2 regions of the Kitasatospora sp. NPDC002543 genome follow, and region 2 is predicted to be linked to the other one. Evidence: predicted binding sites of a transcription regulator. Region 2 holds the regulator's gene; the other holds the start of a gene.
What was found. Region 2 encodes HspR, which represses chaperone genes until heat shock. Its sites were predicted from a motif close to TTGAGNNNNNNNNNCTCAA; they were not measured.

Region 1: the regulator HspR is predicted to act here: its motif matches at 4,191-4,209, upstream of lon (endopeptidase La).

The regions. Positions count from the first base shown of each region.
Region 1 is NZ_JBSFWR010000107.1:7,204-14,624, forward strand. Features, by position in the region: gene ACWD4P_RS31705 (ROK family protein) at 1-1,051, opposite strand, end outside; gene ACWD4P_RS31710 (GtrA family protein) at 1,070-1,624, opposite strand; gene lon (endopeptidase La) at 1,769-4,168, opposite strand; gene ACWD4P_RS31720 (rhomboid-like protein) at 4,385-5,122, opposite strand; gene ACWD4P_RS31725 (response regulator transcription factor) at 5,727-6,464, shown strand; gene ACWD4P_RS31730 (sensor histidine kinase) at 6,557-7,421, shown strand, end outside.
Region 2 is NZ_JBSFWR010000009.1:42,154-49,574, reverse strand. Features, by position in the region: gene ACWD4P_RS06515 (TIR domain-containing protein) at 184-801, opposite strand; gene ACWD4P_RS06510 (hypothetical protein) at 1,033-1,296, shown strand; gene ACWD4P_RS06505 (helix-turn-helix domain-containing protein) at 1,432-2,433, opposite strand; gene ACWD4P_RS06500 (heat shock protein transcriptional repressor HspR) at 2,626-3,156, opposite strand; gene dnaJ (molecular chaperone DnaJ) at 3,164-4,330, opposite strand; gene grpE (nucleotide exchange factor GrpE) at 4,554-5,171, opposite strand; gene dnaK (molecular chaperone DnaK) at 5,168-7,009, opposite strand; gene ACWD4P_RS06480 (heterodisulfide reductase-related iron-sulfur binding cluster) at 7,392-7,421, shown strand, end outside.

The sequences.
Region 1 (7,421 bases), on a different contig from region 2:
GCAGCCAGGGCGCCAGCCGGGCGTAGCCGCCGCCCAGCACCACCCGGGCCGGGTCCAGCAGGTTGACGGCGCCGGCGGCCGCGGTGCCGAGCGCCGCACCCGCCCCGGCCAGCGCTCCGAGCGCGGCCCCGTTCCCGGCTTCGGCGCGGTCGGCGAGCAGCGCCACCCAGTCGCCCCGGGCCCCGGTCAGGCCGGCCGCCCGCAGGGCCGCCGCCTCGCCCGCGTACTGCTCCAGGCAGCCCCGTGCCCCGCAGGCGCAGCGGAGCCCGTCGGGGTGGACCGGCACGTGGCCGAACTCGCCGGCGAAGCCGCCGGCCCCGCGCAGCAGCCGGCCGCCGACCACGATCGCCGCGCCGACCCCGGCCTCGGCGGAGACGTACAGGAAGTCCTCCGGGCCCTCGCCCAGCCAGCGCTCGGCCAGTCCGCCGAGGTTGGCCTCGTTGTCCGCCTCGATCGGCAGCTCGGCCAGGCCTCCCCCGGCCGTCCGCAGCGCGGGGCGCAGCGCGGCGGCCAGCGGGACGTCCTGCCAGCCCAGGTTGGCGGCCCGCTGGAGCACCCCGCCGCAGGCGCCGACCAGCCCGGGTACGGCCAGGGTGAGGCCTGCCGGGCGCAGCCCCGCCTCGGCGACGGTTTCGTCCAGCAGCCGGGCGAGGTCGGCCATCACGGCGGCGGGCTCACGGCCGTGGTTGGAGACCTCCCGGCGCCGCCAGGCGCGGACCTCCCCGCGCAGGTCGACCACGCAGGCGCCCAGGTGCCGCACCCCGATCTCGGCGCCGAGGCCGCCGGGCCCGGCCGGGTTGAGGCCGAGCGCGGTGCCGGGGCGGCCGACCTTGCCGCTGGGCGCGGCGCGGCCCTCCTCGACCACCAGGCCGGCGGAGATCAGCTGTTCGGCGAGCGAGGAGACGGCCGCCCTGGTCAGGCCGGTGCCGGCGGCCACCTCGGCGCGCGAGCGCGGCCCGCCGGCGATCGTCCCGAGCACCAGCGCCAGGTTGGCCCTGCGCATCCCCTGCTGGCTGGCGGGCCCGGTCCGGACCGGGTCCGGCTCGTGCATCAGGCTCACCTCGCCCCTCTACGGCACATCCCGTGGCATCTCGGGTGCAGCGTAACCGGGTTCCGGGGGCACCGCCGTCGGCACCGGGGGCGGTCCGGCGGGCGGCGGGAAGACCCACCGCCGTATCGCCCAGTAGCGGAACAGCATCGCCACGAAGGTGCCGACGACCATCCCGCTCAGGAAGTCCGCGACCTCCTGCTGGAAGGAGCCGATGTAGGGCTCCCGCAGGTCCAGCAGGTACCGGGAGACCACCAGCGGGACGTCGTTGACGGCGATCGCCACCACGCTGACCAGGAGGAACGTCAGCGCGGCGCGCTGCCGCCCGTCGGCCCGGAACGCCCAGCGGCGGTTCAGCACGTAGGAGACGACGGTGCCGATCACCGTCGCGACCGTCAGCGCGACCACGGGCTTGTGCTCCAGCACGGTGAACCTGAGCTCGAAGTTGATCACCGTGGTGAGCACGAAGCAGCCGCTCCCGACCAGCAGGAACTTCACCAGCCGGCGGTGCCGCACCAGGAAGGGGCGCAGCCGGGCGGGCACCCGGGCCAGGGCCCGCTGCGTGGGGGACGGCATCTCCGCAGTCTCGCACGCGGGGATGCCGTCGGCCGTTCAGATCGCCGGTGGGCTCCCGGGCCGTTCCGCCGCCACGGCTCGGGAGCCCCGGGAGCCCCCGAGGCCGTCCCGGGTCGGCCCGTGCGGGCGACCCGGGACGGCGGGTCAGGCGGCCACCAGCACCGCGGCCCCGGCCGGCTCCAGCGCCAGCTCCAGCACCTCCCGGACGTCCGCCACCGGGTGGACGGTGAGCCGCTCCAGCACCTCGGCCGGGACGTCGTCGAGGTCGGCCTCGTTGCGCCTGGGGATGATCACCGTGGTGATCCCGGCCCGGTCGGCGGCGAGCAGCTTCTGCTTCAGCCCGCCGATCGGCAGGACCCGCCCGGTCAGCGACACCTCGCCCGTCATCGCCACGTCGGTGCGCACCTTGCGGCCGGAGAGCAGCGAGGCCAGCGCCGTGGTCATGGTGATGCCGGCGCTCGGCCCGTCCTTGGGGATGGCCCCGGCCGGGATGTGCAGGTGCACGCCGCGGTCGCGCAGCGAGGTGACCGGCAGCTCCAGCTCGGCGCCGCGCGAGCGCAGGTAGGAGAGCGCGATGTGCGCGGACTCCTTCATGACGTCGCCCAGCTGCCCGGTGAGGGTCAGCCCGGTGCCGCCGGTCTCGGCGTCGGCCAGCGAGGCCTCGATGTAGAGGACGTCGCCGCCGGCGCCCGTCACCGCGAGGCCGGTGGCCACGCCGGGGACGGCGGTGCGCCGCTCGGCCGGTTCCTGGGCGGACTCCGGCACGTGGTGCGGGCGGCCGATCAGGGCGCGCAGGTCGTCCGCGCCGACCGCGGCGGGCAGCTCGCGCTCGCCCAGCTCGGCCTGTGCGGCGATCTTGCGCAGCACCCGGGCGATCGAGCGCTCCAGGGTGCGCACGCCGGCCTCCCGGGTGTACTCCCCGGCGAGCCTGCGCAGCGCCGGTTCGTCCACGGTGACCTGCCCGTCGCCGAGTCCGGCCTTCTCCAGCTGGCGCGGGAGCAGGTGGTCGCGGGCGATGACGACCTTCTCGTCCTCGGTGTAGCCGTCCAGCCGGACCAGCTCCATCCGGTCGAGCAGCGGCTCGGGGATGGCCTCCAGCACGTTGGCGGTGGCGAGGAAGACGACGTCGGAGAGGTCGAGCTCGACCTCCAGGTAGTGGTCCCGGAAGGTGTGGTTCTGCGCCGGGTCGAGCACCTCCAGCAGGGCTGCGGACGGGTCCCCCCGGTAGTCGGAGCCGACCTTGTCGATCTCGTCCAGCAGGACGACCGGGTTCATCGAGCCGGCCTCCTTGATCGCCCGCACCAGCCGGCCCGGCAGCGCGCCGACGTAGGTGCGCCGGTGGCCGCGGATCTCCGCCTCGTCCCGGACGCCGCCGAGCGCGACCCGGACGAACTTGCGGCCCATGGCGTGGGCCACCGACTCGCCGAGCGAGGTCTTGCCGACACCGGGCGGGCCGACCAGGGCGAGCACCGCGCCCCCTCGACGGCCGCCGACCAGGCCGAGCCCCTGGTCGGCGCGGCGCTTGCGGACGGCCAGGTACTCGACGATCCGCTCCTTCACGTCGGCCAGGCCGGCGTGGTCGGCGTCCAGCACCGCGCGGGCACCGGCGATGTCGTACGCGTCCTCGGTGCGCTCGTTCCAGGGCAGCTCCAGGACGGTGTCCAGCCAGGTGCGGATCCAGGAGCCCTCGGGCGACTGGTCGGACGCGCGCTCCAGCTTGTCGACCTCCTTGAGCGCGGCCTCGCGGACCTTCTCGGGGAGGTCGGCGGCCTCGACCCGGGCGCGGTAGTCCCCCTCTTCGTCGGCCGCCTCGCCGTTCAGCTCGGCCAGCTCCTTGCGGACGGCCTCCAGCTGGCGGCGGAGCAGGAACTCCTTCTGCTGCTTGGCCACGCCCTCCTCGACGTCCTTGCGGATGGTGTCGTTGACCTCCTCCTCGGCGAGGTGGTCGCGCAGCAGGGTGAGCGCGTACTCCAGGCGGGCGACCTGGTCGGCCTCCAGCAGCACCTTGAGCTTCTGCTCGGCGGTGGCGAAGGGCGCGTAGCCGATGTTGTCGGCGAGCTCGCCGACGCCCTCGATCTGCGCCACCCGGTCGACGATCTGCCAGGCCCCGCGCCTGCGCAGCCACTGGGTGGACAGCGCCTTGTACTCCTTGACCAGCTCGGCGGCCCGGCCGGCCACGGGCATGCCGACCGAGGACTCCTTGAACGGCGTGGTCTCCACCCACAGCGCGGCGCCGGGGCCGGTGGTGCCGACGCCGATGCGGGCCCGGCGCACGGCGCGCACCAGCGCGGCCGGGTCGCCGTCGGCGAGCCGGCCGACCTGCTCCACGGTGGCCAGCGTGCCGACCGCAGCGTACGAGCCGTCCACCCGCGGAACCAGCAGGACCTGCGGCTTGCCGGTGCCGGTGGCGGCGGCCCGGGCGGCCTCGACCGCGGCGCGCACCTCGGTGTCCTTCAGGTCCAGCGGGACGACCATGCCCGGCAGGACGACCTCGTCGTCGAGCGGCAGCACGGGCAGGGTGAGCGGTGCGGACGTCGATGCCATGATCTCTCCCCAGTCAGCGAACTTGAGTCGACCTGACTAAGGCCTGGCGACCGCCGGATGTTCCCGGCGTCCAGTTCGCTGTGAGCGAACACGCCCCGACGAGGAAGGCACCGCACCCGACCGCGTCAAAAGAGCCCTAAGAGAACACCAAGCGCGCCTTAAATGATCCTGAGCGAACGCCCCGGCCGCCCGGAACGCCCCGGCCGGGCGACGGCGTCAACGCGCCGGCCGCACCACCCGCGCGGACGCCGCACCGGGAGCCGTCGCGGGAGCCGTCGCGGCGGCCCGGCGCGACCTGGGCGGGCGCCGCTCGACCCGGCGCAGCCAGCGCCACAGCGCGACCCCGGTGAGCACGGCCGCCGGGTGCCCCACCCCGGTGATCACGTCCTCGTCGGTGGCGATCTGCTGGGCGATCATCAGCCCGACACCCCCCAGCGCGAGCAGTCTCCCCGGCCGGGGGAGCAGCCCGGCCACCGCGCCCAGGCAGGCGAGCACGCCGTAGCTGACCCCGACGTCCAGGTGGTCCATCGCCTCGGGCGCCATCCGCCCGGTCTCCACCGCGACGATCACCACCCCCTGGGAGAGCAGCGTCGCCGCGACGTGCCCGGCCGCGAACACCGCCGCGGCCCGGGCCGGGCCGACCCTGCGCTCCAGCGGGGCGAGGGTGAGGGCGAATCCCCACAGGTACGGCACCCACACCTCGCCGGCCACCCAGAATCCGCTCAGCACAAGGGCGCGCAAAGGATGCTGGAGCAGGTTGTGGCCGTCCGAACTGGAGGCCTCCCGCAAACGCTGGACGAGTTCCGGATCGGCGAGGTTCGCGAAGGTCGTGGTGGCTCCCACGACGGCGAGGTATCCGAGTGTGAAGGGCGTTCCGCGGGGCGTCGGCACCCGTTCCAGCAGCCATTCCAGGACGCCCGTGCGCAGCCCGAGCCGGAGCATTCCGTACGGCACCCCCGGAGCACCGCGCCCGTCGGCAAACCGCCCGAGACCCGCCACGCCGCCTCCGCTCCACGCCACAGCCACCGGCTCCCGCCCTGGGCCCAACGTACCGGCGCGCGCCGCGGATCCCGCCCGGCCGGATGTTGTCGTGGCCACGGTACGTCGAGGTTCTGAGAGGCACCTGGGAGAAGCCCGTGAAGACCGCCCCCGTGATGGACCGCGGGATTCCCGACATTGGTCCAGACCTTCTCCCCATCAACGCGACAGCAGGGCCTCTGACCGGCGACTTGGCGTCAACTCGACTGCATACGTACCGTTACGCAGAGAAAATTCGCCGGGTAAGGTATCGGCCCGTGCCCACTCGTGCAGTGGGTCCGAGGGCGGCCCGACAGCCGGCCCACGGGCCGGAAACATCCGGTCCACCTGCCGGGAAGCATCCGCTGTCCGTACGCTGCGAAGTGCGCGGGAGAAGTGGGCGGCCGACCATCCGTCCTCGGCTCCCGATCGCGCGACGGGACGGCGGACCCGGCACAGTCCACGACGGAACAAGACTACGAGCGGAGCCCGCCATCCCCACAGGTGGCCGGCCCGCAGCCCTGGGGGCGGTGGCGTGACCGTGACAGAGATTCAGCAGGACAACCACAACACCGGTGGCACTGTGAGCAGCCAGCGCAGAGTCCTGGTGGTGGAGGACGAGCCCACGATCGCCGAGTCGATCGCCGCCCGGCTGGGCGCCGAGGGCTTCAAGGTCGCCGTGGCCCACGACGGCCCCGGCGCGGTCGACGGCTTCCACACCTGGCAGCCGGACCTGGTGGTCCTCGACATCATGCTGCCCGGCTTCGACGGCCTCGAGGTGTGCCGCCGGATCCAGGCCCAGCGCCCGGTGCCGGTGCTGATGCTGACCGCCCGCGACGACGAGACGGACCTGCTGGTCGGCCTCGGCGTGGGCGCGGACGACTACATGACCAAGCCGTTCTCGATGCGCGAGCTCGCCGCCCGCGTCAACGTCCTGCTGCGCCGCGTCGAGCGCGCCCAGCAGGCCGCCCGCACGCCCGCGCTGGGCAGCCTGCGGTTCGGCGAGCTGGAGATCGACCACGTGCAGCGCAGGGTCCGGCTGGCCTCGGGCGACGTCCACCTGACGCCGACCGAGTTCGACCTGCTCGCCTGCCTGGCCGCCCAGCCGCGCGCCGTGCTCACCCGCGAGCAGCTGCTGGCCGAGGTCTGGGACTGGACCGACGCGTCCGGCACCCGCACCGTGGACAGCCACGTCAAGGCGCTGCGCCGGAAGATCGGCGCCAGCTGGATCCGCACCGTCCACGGCGTCGGCTACGCGCTGGAGGCCCCGCTCTCCTGACGTCGTCGCGGGCGACGGGCCACCGGGGGGCCCGCGTCCCGGACGACGCCGCGCCACCGCGCGGGGAGACGACGCGGGGACCACAGGGGACCATGACCTTTCCACAGCAACGCAACGGGGAATCCGACGGCACGCGGCCGCAGAACCTGGCCGCCCGCGCCGCCCGCCGGGTGTGGGCCGACATCCGGCCGCTCGACCCGGTCCGCTCGATCAAGGGCAAGCTCACCCTGCTCGTGATCGTCTCCGTGTTCCTGGCCACCGGGATGGTGGTCGTGGCGATCCGGTCCGAGACCCAGATCCGGATCATCATGGTCTTCTCCATGATCGCCTCGCTGCTCTTCATGCAGTTCCTCGCGCACGGGCTGACCGCCCCCCTGCGCGAGATGACGGCCGCCGCCCGGGCGATGGCCTCCGGCGACTACAGCCGCCGGGTCGAGGCGGCCTCGCGCGACGAGATCGGCGAGCTGGCCGCCGCCTTCAACGCCATGGCCGCCGACCTCCAGGCCGCCGACCGGCACCGGCGGGAGCTGGTCGCCAACGTCTCGCACGAACTGCGCACGCCCATCGCCGCGCTGCGCGCCGTCCTGGAGAACGTGGTGGACGGCGTCGTCCAGCCCAATCCGGCGACCCTGGAGGCGGCGCTGGAGCAGACCGAGCGGCTCGGCCGGCTGGTCACCCACCTGCTCGACCTCTCCAAGATCGACGACGGCGTGGTCGACCTGGACGCCCGCCCCTTCGAGGTGCGCGAGTTCCTGGACGGCGTGCTGCGCGGGGTCACCGTGGACGGCGCGACGGCCGGCGGCGCCTTCTCCCGGCGCGGGGACGTCCGGCTGGCCCTGGAGGTCAGCCCGACCGGCCTGACCGGCGTGGCGGACCCGGAGCGGCTCCACCAGGTGGTCGCCAACCTGGTCGACAACGCCTGCAAGCACTCCCCGCCCGGCGGCACCGTGACGGTGC
Region 2 (7,421 bases):
GTCGGCCGGCTGTCGGTCGGGAGCTCACGCAGCGGGCGATCGCCGGCCGGACGGGGCTGGGCGAGCGCACCGTCGCCGGTCACATCGCCCGGCTGCGTGGGCTGTTCGACGTGGAGGCGCTGTTCCGATCGGGTCGGCGGATGCGAGGACTCCGGACGGGGAGGCCCGGTGGGTAGCCGTCGGTCAGCCGGTGGCGGCGCCGGTCGGCCAGTAGCCGGGGACCGGGGGCTGCTGCCGGGGGACGTTGAACTGCTCGCCGGGGGCGGTCCAGAAGCCCTCGCGCAGGGAGAGCGCCATGCCGGCCCAGTCCAGCGCGGTCTCGACCGTGTGGTTGAGGGCCTCCTGCGACCAGGTGTCGTCGAAGACCAGCGGCAGGACGGGGGCGACCTGCTCGATGGTGGCGATCAGCGGGTTGTGGGTGATGGCCTCGTCGACGAGCAGGACGATCGGCTTGCGCAGCGCCGACGCCCAGCCGAGCTCCAGGCTCACGCCGGCCGACAGGGGGGCGCCGACGTAGGCGAACACGAGGTCGGCGGACTGGAGGGCGCGGAAGTCGGACGGAACGCGGGGCTCCGGCGCGCGGCCGGAGATGGTCCAGGCGTCGCTGTGGTGCGCGCTGTACACGGCGGCACCGCTGCGGAGCAGGGTGGTGCGGAGCGTCGTCAGCCGCGTCCGGCTGGCGAGGGTCACCACGCTGTCGGCCGGCCCGGTCAGTCGCATCAGCGGGGCGGCCAGGAACACACGTGCACGCCGACCCTCAGGGGCCTGGCTGTCGTGGTGACGCAGGTAGGGCTCGGTCATGTCGACTCCGGGGAAAGGCCGACCGGGTTATGAAGTGGTGCCGGCAGGCGTTGAGAGTGGTTGCGTCTTCAATTTTTCCGGTGCCCTGCTATGGTCAAATTGACAGTACAGCAACAGAATTGTCGGTTGATGCTGGACCATCGGGGGCGAACTGATCGTCCATCGGTGGCCCCTGCCCCGTCCAGGGCTTCCCGGTGTCATATGGCTGCCTGGCAGAGAGATGACGCGTCCGTGGTCGTGCAGGTATTGGCAGGCTCGTGCACCCTGCGGCAACATGTGGTCGATAAGTTTGCCGTGACACTGCGTTCGAAGCAGATGACTGAAGGGGTGGGTATGTCTCACTTGTGCCGTTTCGTCCGTAAGGCGGTTCTGCCTCTGGTTGTCGGTGCGGCTGCGGTGCTGGGTGGATTCCTCGCGGTCGACCACGTGAACGACGCGTCCGATTCCTCGGCCGTCGCTTCCGTCGTCGCCATGGACGACATCAGCTGGGGCTAGTCGCGCACGTCGGGCGGATCCGGACCGGGGGCCGTCCGTCGGGCGAGTCCGGCCGCGGCCAGTGGCTTCGCGTACGGAGCGTTCCGTCGCGCCACGACCCGCGCGGAGCCGGAGGACTGCCGTCGAGATCCGGCCCTACGGCCGTTTCCCGCCGGCGGATTCGGCCTGCGCCAACGCGTACCCGAGTTGGAACAACGAGTCCACGTTGTACTCCTCGCGCATCTCGGCGATGTGGCGCGCCAGGGTGCGTTCGCTGATTCCCAGGCGTCTCGCGATGACCCGGTGGTTGGTCCCGGCCAGCAGCAGATCGATGATCGTCTGGCGGAGCCGGGAGACCACTTGCTGGGGGACGGTGCGATCCCCGTCGAAGTCCAGCGCGCGACTCCAACTGGGCTCGAATACCTGCTCGGCGAGATAGCTCGCCACCGCCGGTTCGTGGATGAACGCCGCCATGTTCAAGTCGTGCGCGACCGGGATGACGGCGATTTTCCGGTCTATGACGATGAGCCGGGTGTAGGGCTCGTCCAGGGTCCGGTACTGCCCGCCGGCCTTGGCCAGGCGCGCCACGTAGTCCCGAGTGGGCTGGTGGTAGCGCGTGCTGGCGTGGTAGATCGTCCGGATCTCCGTGCCGTTGCCCAGCATGGCGAGGTCCCGGTCGATCACCGAAGCCAGCAGTTCGGGAGGTCTCGGGCCCCCCGGTTGGAGTGCCAGTGCCTCTTCCGCGCCGGCATCCGCGTACTGCTGCATCTTCTGGTTTATCAGCACCTTTCCGTGGACGTACTCGATAGAGCCGCCCCCCTGCCCCGGAGTGTGAAACTCCTGGGCGAGGTCGCTCAATTCGGCGGGAAGTGCGACGGACCGGGAAAGAAGGTCGAGTGCCTGCCGCTGCCATGAGCTGCTGAGGCTCTCCGAGAGCTGGGTCGGGTCGATGGCGACCAGGTTGTCCAGGCTGTCGAGGTCCGGTACCAGCAGCCCTATTCGGATCAATTCGTCCTGCGGACCCGAGTCCTCCGGGGATGCGGCGACTTGTGGCGTACGACCGCCGGCCCTGACGATTCGCAGGAAGAGCGCACGAGCTTCTGCCGAGAGTATTGGTGCCCCACCTGCGATGGGGCCGAGTTGAGCTCGTCCACTCATGTCGGCTCCTTGCCGTTGACCCAGACCCGCCGGGACCCGTTCCATCAGATCCTAGGGCGGGTGACCATTACTGACGATGAGATCGCCGCTCCCCCCTGAACCAGGGCCGGTCGCCGGATCGACACTCTCTCACCACACGGCAGCCGCCGGCACCCCCCGGGAGGAGGGGCCGGCGGCCGGTGGATGGTCCCGTCAGCGCTTGGGGCGCCAGACCACCAGAGCGCTGGACTGCGGGGTGGGCGGCTGGTACGGGACGAGGTCGCGGCGGTAGGAGGCGTGGACGGCCGCCTCACGCTGCTGGAGGGCCGTGGCCGCGCCCTCCAGGGAGTCGACCAGTTCCGCGATGCGGGACTGGAGGGCGGTGACCTGGTTCTCCAGCTCGATGATCCGCTTGATGCCCGCCAGGTTGATGCCCTCGTCCTGGGAGAGCCGCTGGACCTCGCGCAACTGCTGGATGTCGCGCGCGGAGTAGCGGCGGCCGCGGCCGGCGGTGCGGTCGGGGCAGACCAGGCCGAGGCGGTCGTACTGGCGCAGGGTCTGCGGGTGCAGACCGGACAGCTCGGCGGCCACGGAGATGACGTACACCGGGGTGTCCTCGGTGAGGACGTACGGCGGCGGTGCCGCGGCGGCCCGGCGGGTGCGGCGGGGGCCGGCGCCGGGCAGGCCCTCGCCGAGGCCGGCGCCGATCGGGGTGTCGGGGTCGATCGGATTCATCGGGGACATCTGGTCGTCACGCTCCCTTCGCCGCCCGGAACAGGGCGGCGCGCGGATCGTCGGAGGCGGTGGCCTCGCGGTACTGCTCGAGGGCGTTCAGCGCGTCGCCGGTGACGTGCCGGGGCACCACGACCTCGACGGTGACGAGGAGGTCGCCGCGGGTGCCGTCCTTGCGGGTGGCGCCCTTGCCACGGGCGCGCATGGTGAGGCCGTTGGCGCTGCCCGGGGGCAGCTTGAGCTTCACCGCCGGACCGTTCAGCGTGGGCACCTCGATGGTGGCGCCGAGCGTGGCCTCGGGGAAGGTGACCGGGACGGTGACGGTGAGGTTGTCGCCCTTGCGCCCGAAGACCGGGTGCGGGTCGACGTGCACGGTGACGTAGAGGTCACCGGGCTGCCCGCCGCGCTCGCCCTGGGCGCCCTTGCCCTTCAGCCGGATGCGCTGGTCGGCCTGGACGCCGGCCGGGATCCGGACCTGCATGGTGCGGGCCGAGCTGGCCCGGCCGCTGCCGTGGCAGTCGGTGCACGGGTCGTCGACGATCATGCCCCGGCCGCGGCAGTCCTTGCACGGCTCGGAGAGCGCGAAGGCGCCCTGGCCGCGGCTGACGGTGCCCGCGCCGACGCAGGTCGGACAGACCCGCGGGGTGGTGCCGGACTTGGCGCCGGTGCCGTTGCAGGTGCGGCAGGGGGCCTGGCTGGTCATCCGCAGCGGGACGGTCGCGCCGTCCACCGCCTCCTCGAAGGAGAGCGTCACCTCGGTCTCGACGTCCGCGCCGCGCCGGGGCTGGGCCTGCCGGGTGCCGCCGCGGTTGAAGAGGCCGCCGAAGACGTCGCCGATGCCGCCGCCACCGCCGCCGGGGCCGCCCTGGCTCCCGCTGAAGAGGTCGCCGAAGTCGAAGCTGTAGCTGCCGGTGCCGCCGGGGCCGCCGGCGGCCCGGAAGCCGCCGTTGGCGAAGAGGCTGCGGGCCTCGTCGTACTCCTTGCGGCGCTTCTCGTCGGAGAGGACGTCGTACGCCTCGGAGATGTCCTTGAACCGCTCCTCGGCCTTGGCGTCACCCTTGTTGGCGTCGGGGTGGAACTCGCGCGCGAGCTTGCGGTAGGTCTTCTTGATCTCGGTGGCGGTGGCGTCCTTGGGCACGCCGAGGACCTTGTAGTAGTCCTTCTCCACGTAGTCCTTGCCGCTCATGCGTCCACCTCGCTGCACTCGGCAGCCGCAGAGCGGTACACGCGCCCCTCAACGGTTCGCTCGCTGCGCTCGCTCACGGCTTCCGCCACCTCCCGATGTCCATCGTCACAGAACTGTCAACAGGCACCGGGCGAAGGGCTGTTGACAGAGCGCTGCGGAGCCGGCCGCCGTACTGGCCGGCGTACGACTCCGCAGCGCACTGGGTGTCAGCTGTCACAGGTTGTCAGCTGTCCGAGCCACCGTCGGACTTGTCCGCGTCGGCGGACTTCGCCTCGGCGTCCGAGGACGCCTGGCTGCCGGGCTGGGGCTCCGCGACGGCCACCATCGCCGGGCGGATGATCCGCTCGCCGATGCGGTAGCCGGGCTGGAGGATCTGCACACAGGTGTCCTCGGTGACGTCCGAGGAGTAGCTGTGCATCAGCGCCTCGTGCATGGTCGGGTCGAAGGGCTCGCCCTCCTTGCCGAACTGCTGCAGGCCCAGCTTGGCGACGACCGTCTCCAGCGACTCGGCGACGGACTTGAAGCCGCCCGTGACCTCGCCGTGCTCGCGGGCGCGGCCGATGTCGTCCAGGACCGGGATCAGCGACTCCAGGATGTTGGAGACGGCGATCTCGCGGACGGTCAGCCGGTCGCGCTCGACCCGCTTGCGGTAGTTCTGGTACTCGGCCTGGAGGCGCTGGAGGTCACCGGTGCGCTCGGCGAGCTCGCGCTTGGCAGCGGCGGCCTCGTCCGAACCGGACTCTCCGGAGCCGGCCGCGGCGGCCTCCTCGGCAGCCTTGATCACAGCCTCTTCGGCGGCGGAGTCGTCGCCGGGCTTGCCACCCTGCGGCTTGTCCGTCATGCCGCACCGCCCTTGGGCTTCTCGTCGTCCACGATCTCGGCGTCGACGACGTCGTCGTCCTTGGCCTGGGCGGAGTCACCGGCAGCGGCGGCACCGGCGGGGGCGTCGGCGTTGGCGTACAGCGCCTGGCCGAGCTTCTGCGCGGTGGTGGAGACCTTCTCCGAGGCCTCGCGGATCTTCGCGATGTCCTCGCCCTTCAGGGCCTCCTTGAGCTCGCCGATGGCGGTCTCGACCTCGGTCTTGACGTCGCCCGGCAGCTTGTCGGCGTTGTCGGCGATGAACTTCTCGGTCGAGTAGACGAGCTGCTCGGCGGAGTTGCGGGTCTCCACGGTCTCGCGACGCTTGTGGTCGTCCTCGGCGTACTGCTCGGCCTCGCGGCGCATGCGGTCGACCTCGTCCTTCGGCAGCGAGGAGCCGCCGGTGACGGTCATCTTCTGCTCCTTGCCGGTGCCGAGGTCCTTGGCACCGACGTGCATGATGCCGTTGGCGTCGATGTCGAAGGTGACCTCGATCTGCGGCAGGCCGCGCGGCGCCGGCGGCAGGCCGGTCAGCTCGAACATGCCGAGCTTCTTGTTGTACGCGGCGATCTCGCGCTCGCCCTGGTAGACCTGGATCTGCACGGACGGCTGGTTGTCCTCGGCCGTGGTGAAGATCTCGGAGCGCTTGGTCGGGATCGTGGTGTTGCGCTCGATCAGCTTGGTCATGATGCCGCCCTTGGTCTCGATGCCGAGGGACAGCGGGGTGACGTCGAGCAGCAGGACGTCCTTGACCTCGCCCTTCAGGACACCGGCCTGCAGCGCGGCGCCGATGGCGACGACCTCGTCCGGGTTGACGCCCTTGTTGGCGTCCTGGCCGCCGGTCAGCTCCTTGACGAGCTCGGCGACGGCCGGCATGCGGGTCGAGCCACCGACCAGGACGACGTGGTCGATCTCGGAGAGCGAGATGCCGGCGTCCTTGATGACGTTGTGGAACGGGACCTTGCAGCGCTCCAGCAGGTCCGCCGTCAGCTGCTGGAACTGGGCGCGGGTGAGCTTCTCGTCCAGGTGCAGCGGGCCCTCGGCGGAGGCCGTGATGTACGGCAGGTTGATCGAGGTCTCGGAGGACGAGGACAGCTCGATCTTCGCCTTCTCGGCGGCCTCGCGCAGACGCTGGAGGGCCATCTTGTCCTTGGACAGGTCGACGCCGTGGCCGGACTGGAAGACCTTGACCAGGTGGTCGACGACGCGCTGGTCCCAGTCGTCGCCACCGAGGTGGTTGTCACCGTTGGTGGCCTTCACCTCGACGACCCCGTCGCCGATCTCCAGCAGGGAGACGTCGAAGGTGCCGCCGCCGAGGTCGAAGACCAGGATGGTCTGGTCGTCCTTGTCGAGGCCGTACGCGAGGGCGGCCGCGGTCGGCTCGTTGACGATGCGCAGGACGTTCAGGCCCGCGATCTCGCCGGCCTCCTTGGTGGCCTGGCGCTCGGAGTCGTTGAAGTACGCCGGGACGGTGATGACGGCGTCGGTGACGGTCTCGCCCAGGTACGCCTCGGCGTCCCGCTTCAGCTTCTGCAGCACGAAGGCCGAGATCTGCTGGGGGTTGAAGTCCTTGCCGTCGATGTTGATCTTCCACCCGGTGCCCATGTGGCGCTTGACCGAGCGGATGGTGCGGTCGACGTTGGTGACCGCCTGGCGCTTGGCCACCTCGCCGACCAGGACCTCGCCGTTCTTCGCGAAGGCGACGACGGACGGCGTGGTCCGAGCGCCCTCGGCGTTCGTGATGACGGTGGGCTCGCCACCCTCCAGAACGCTGACGACCGAGTTCGTCGTACCGAGGTCGATGCCGACCGCGCGTGCCATCGTAGATACCTCCACGGAAGAGTTGAGCTTTACAGGCTCAAGGATGCACGACCCGGTGGGTCGCGTCAACAGGTATGAGTTCGTCCCGCTCAACTTTGCTGAGCGCGGGGCGGATGCGGGGCGGATGTGGGGCGGATGTGGGCGGGTGCGGGGCGGTCCGCGGGCGCCCCGGCACCCCGGTCGGCGTCCGCGGGCCTGCCGCGCCGTGGCGGGGGTGCGCCCACGTGACTGCCGCCATAGCTTGGGAATCTTCTGGAGAACTGTTGCGCACCGGTAATGTCCGGGCCGTCGGCCCGGCAAGTTACCGACCAGTACACTCAGTTCCGAAAACCGTAGGGCCGAGGGCCTGCTCAACCGCAAAGCCGCAGGAGACGGAGAGCCGATGCAGCTAGCAGCGATCGTCATCTCGCTG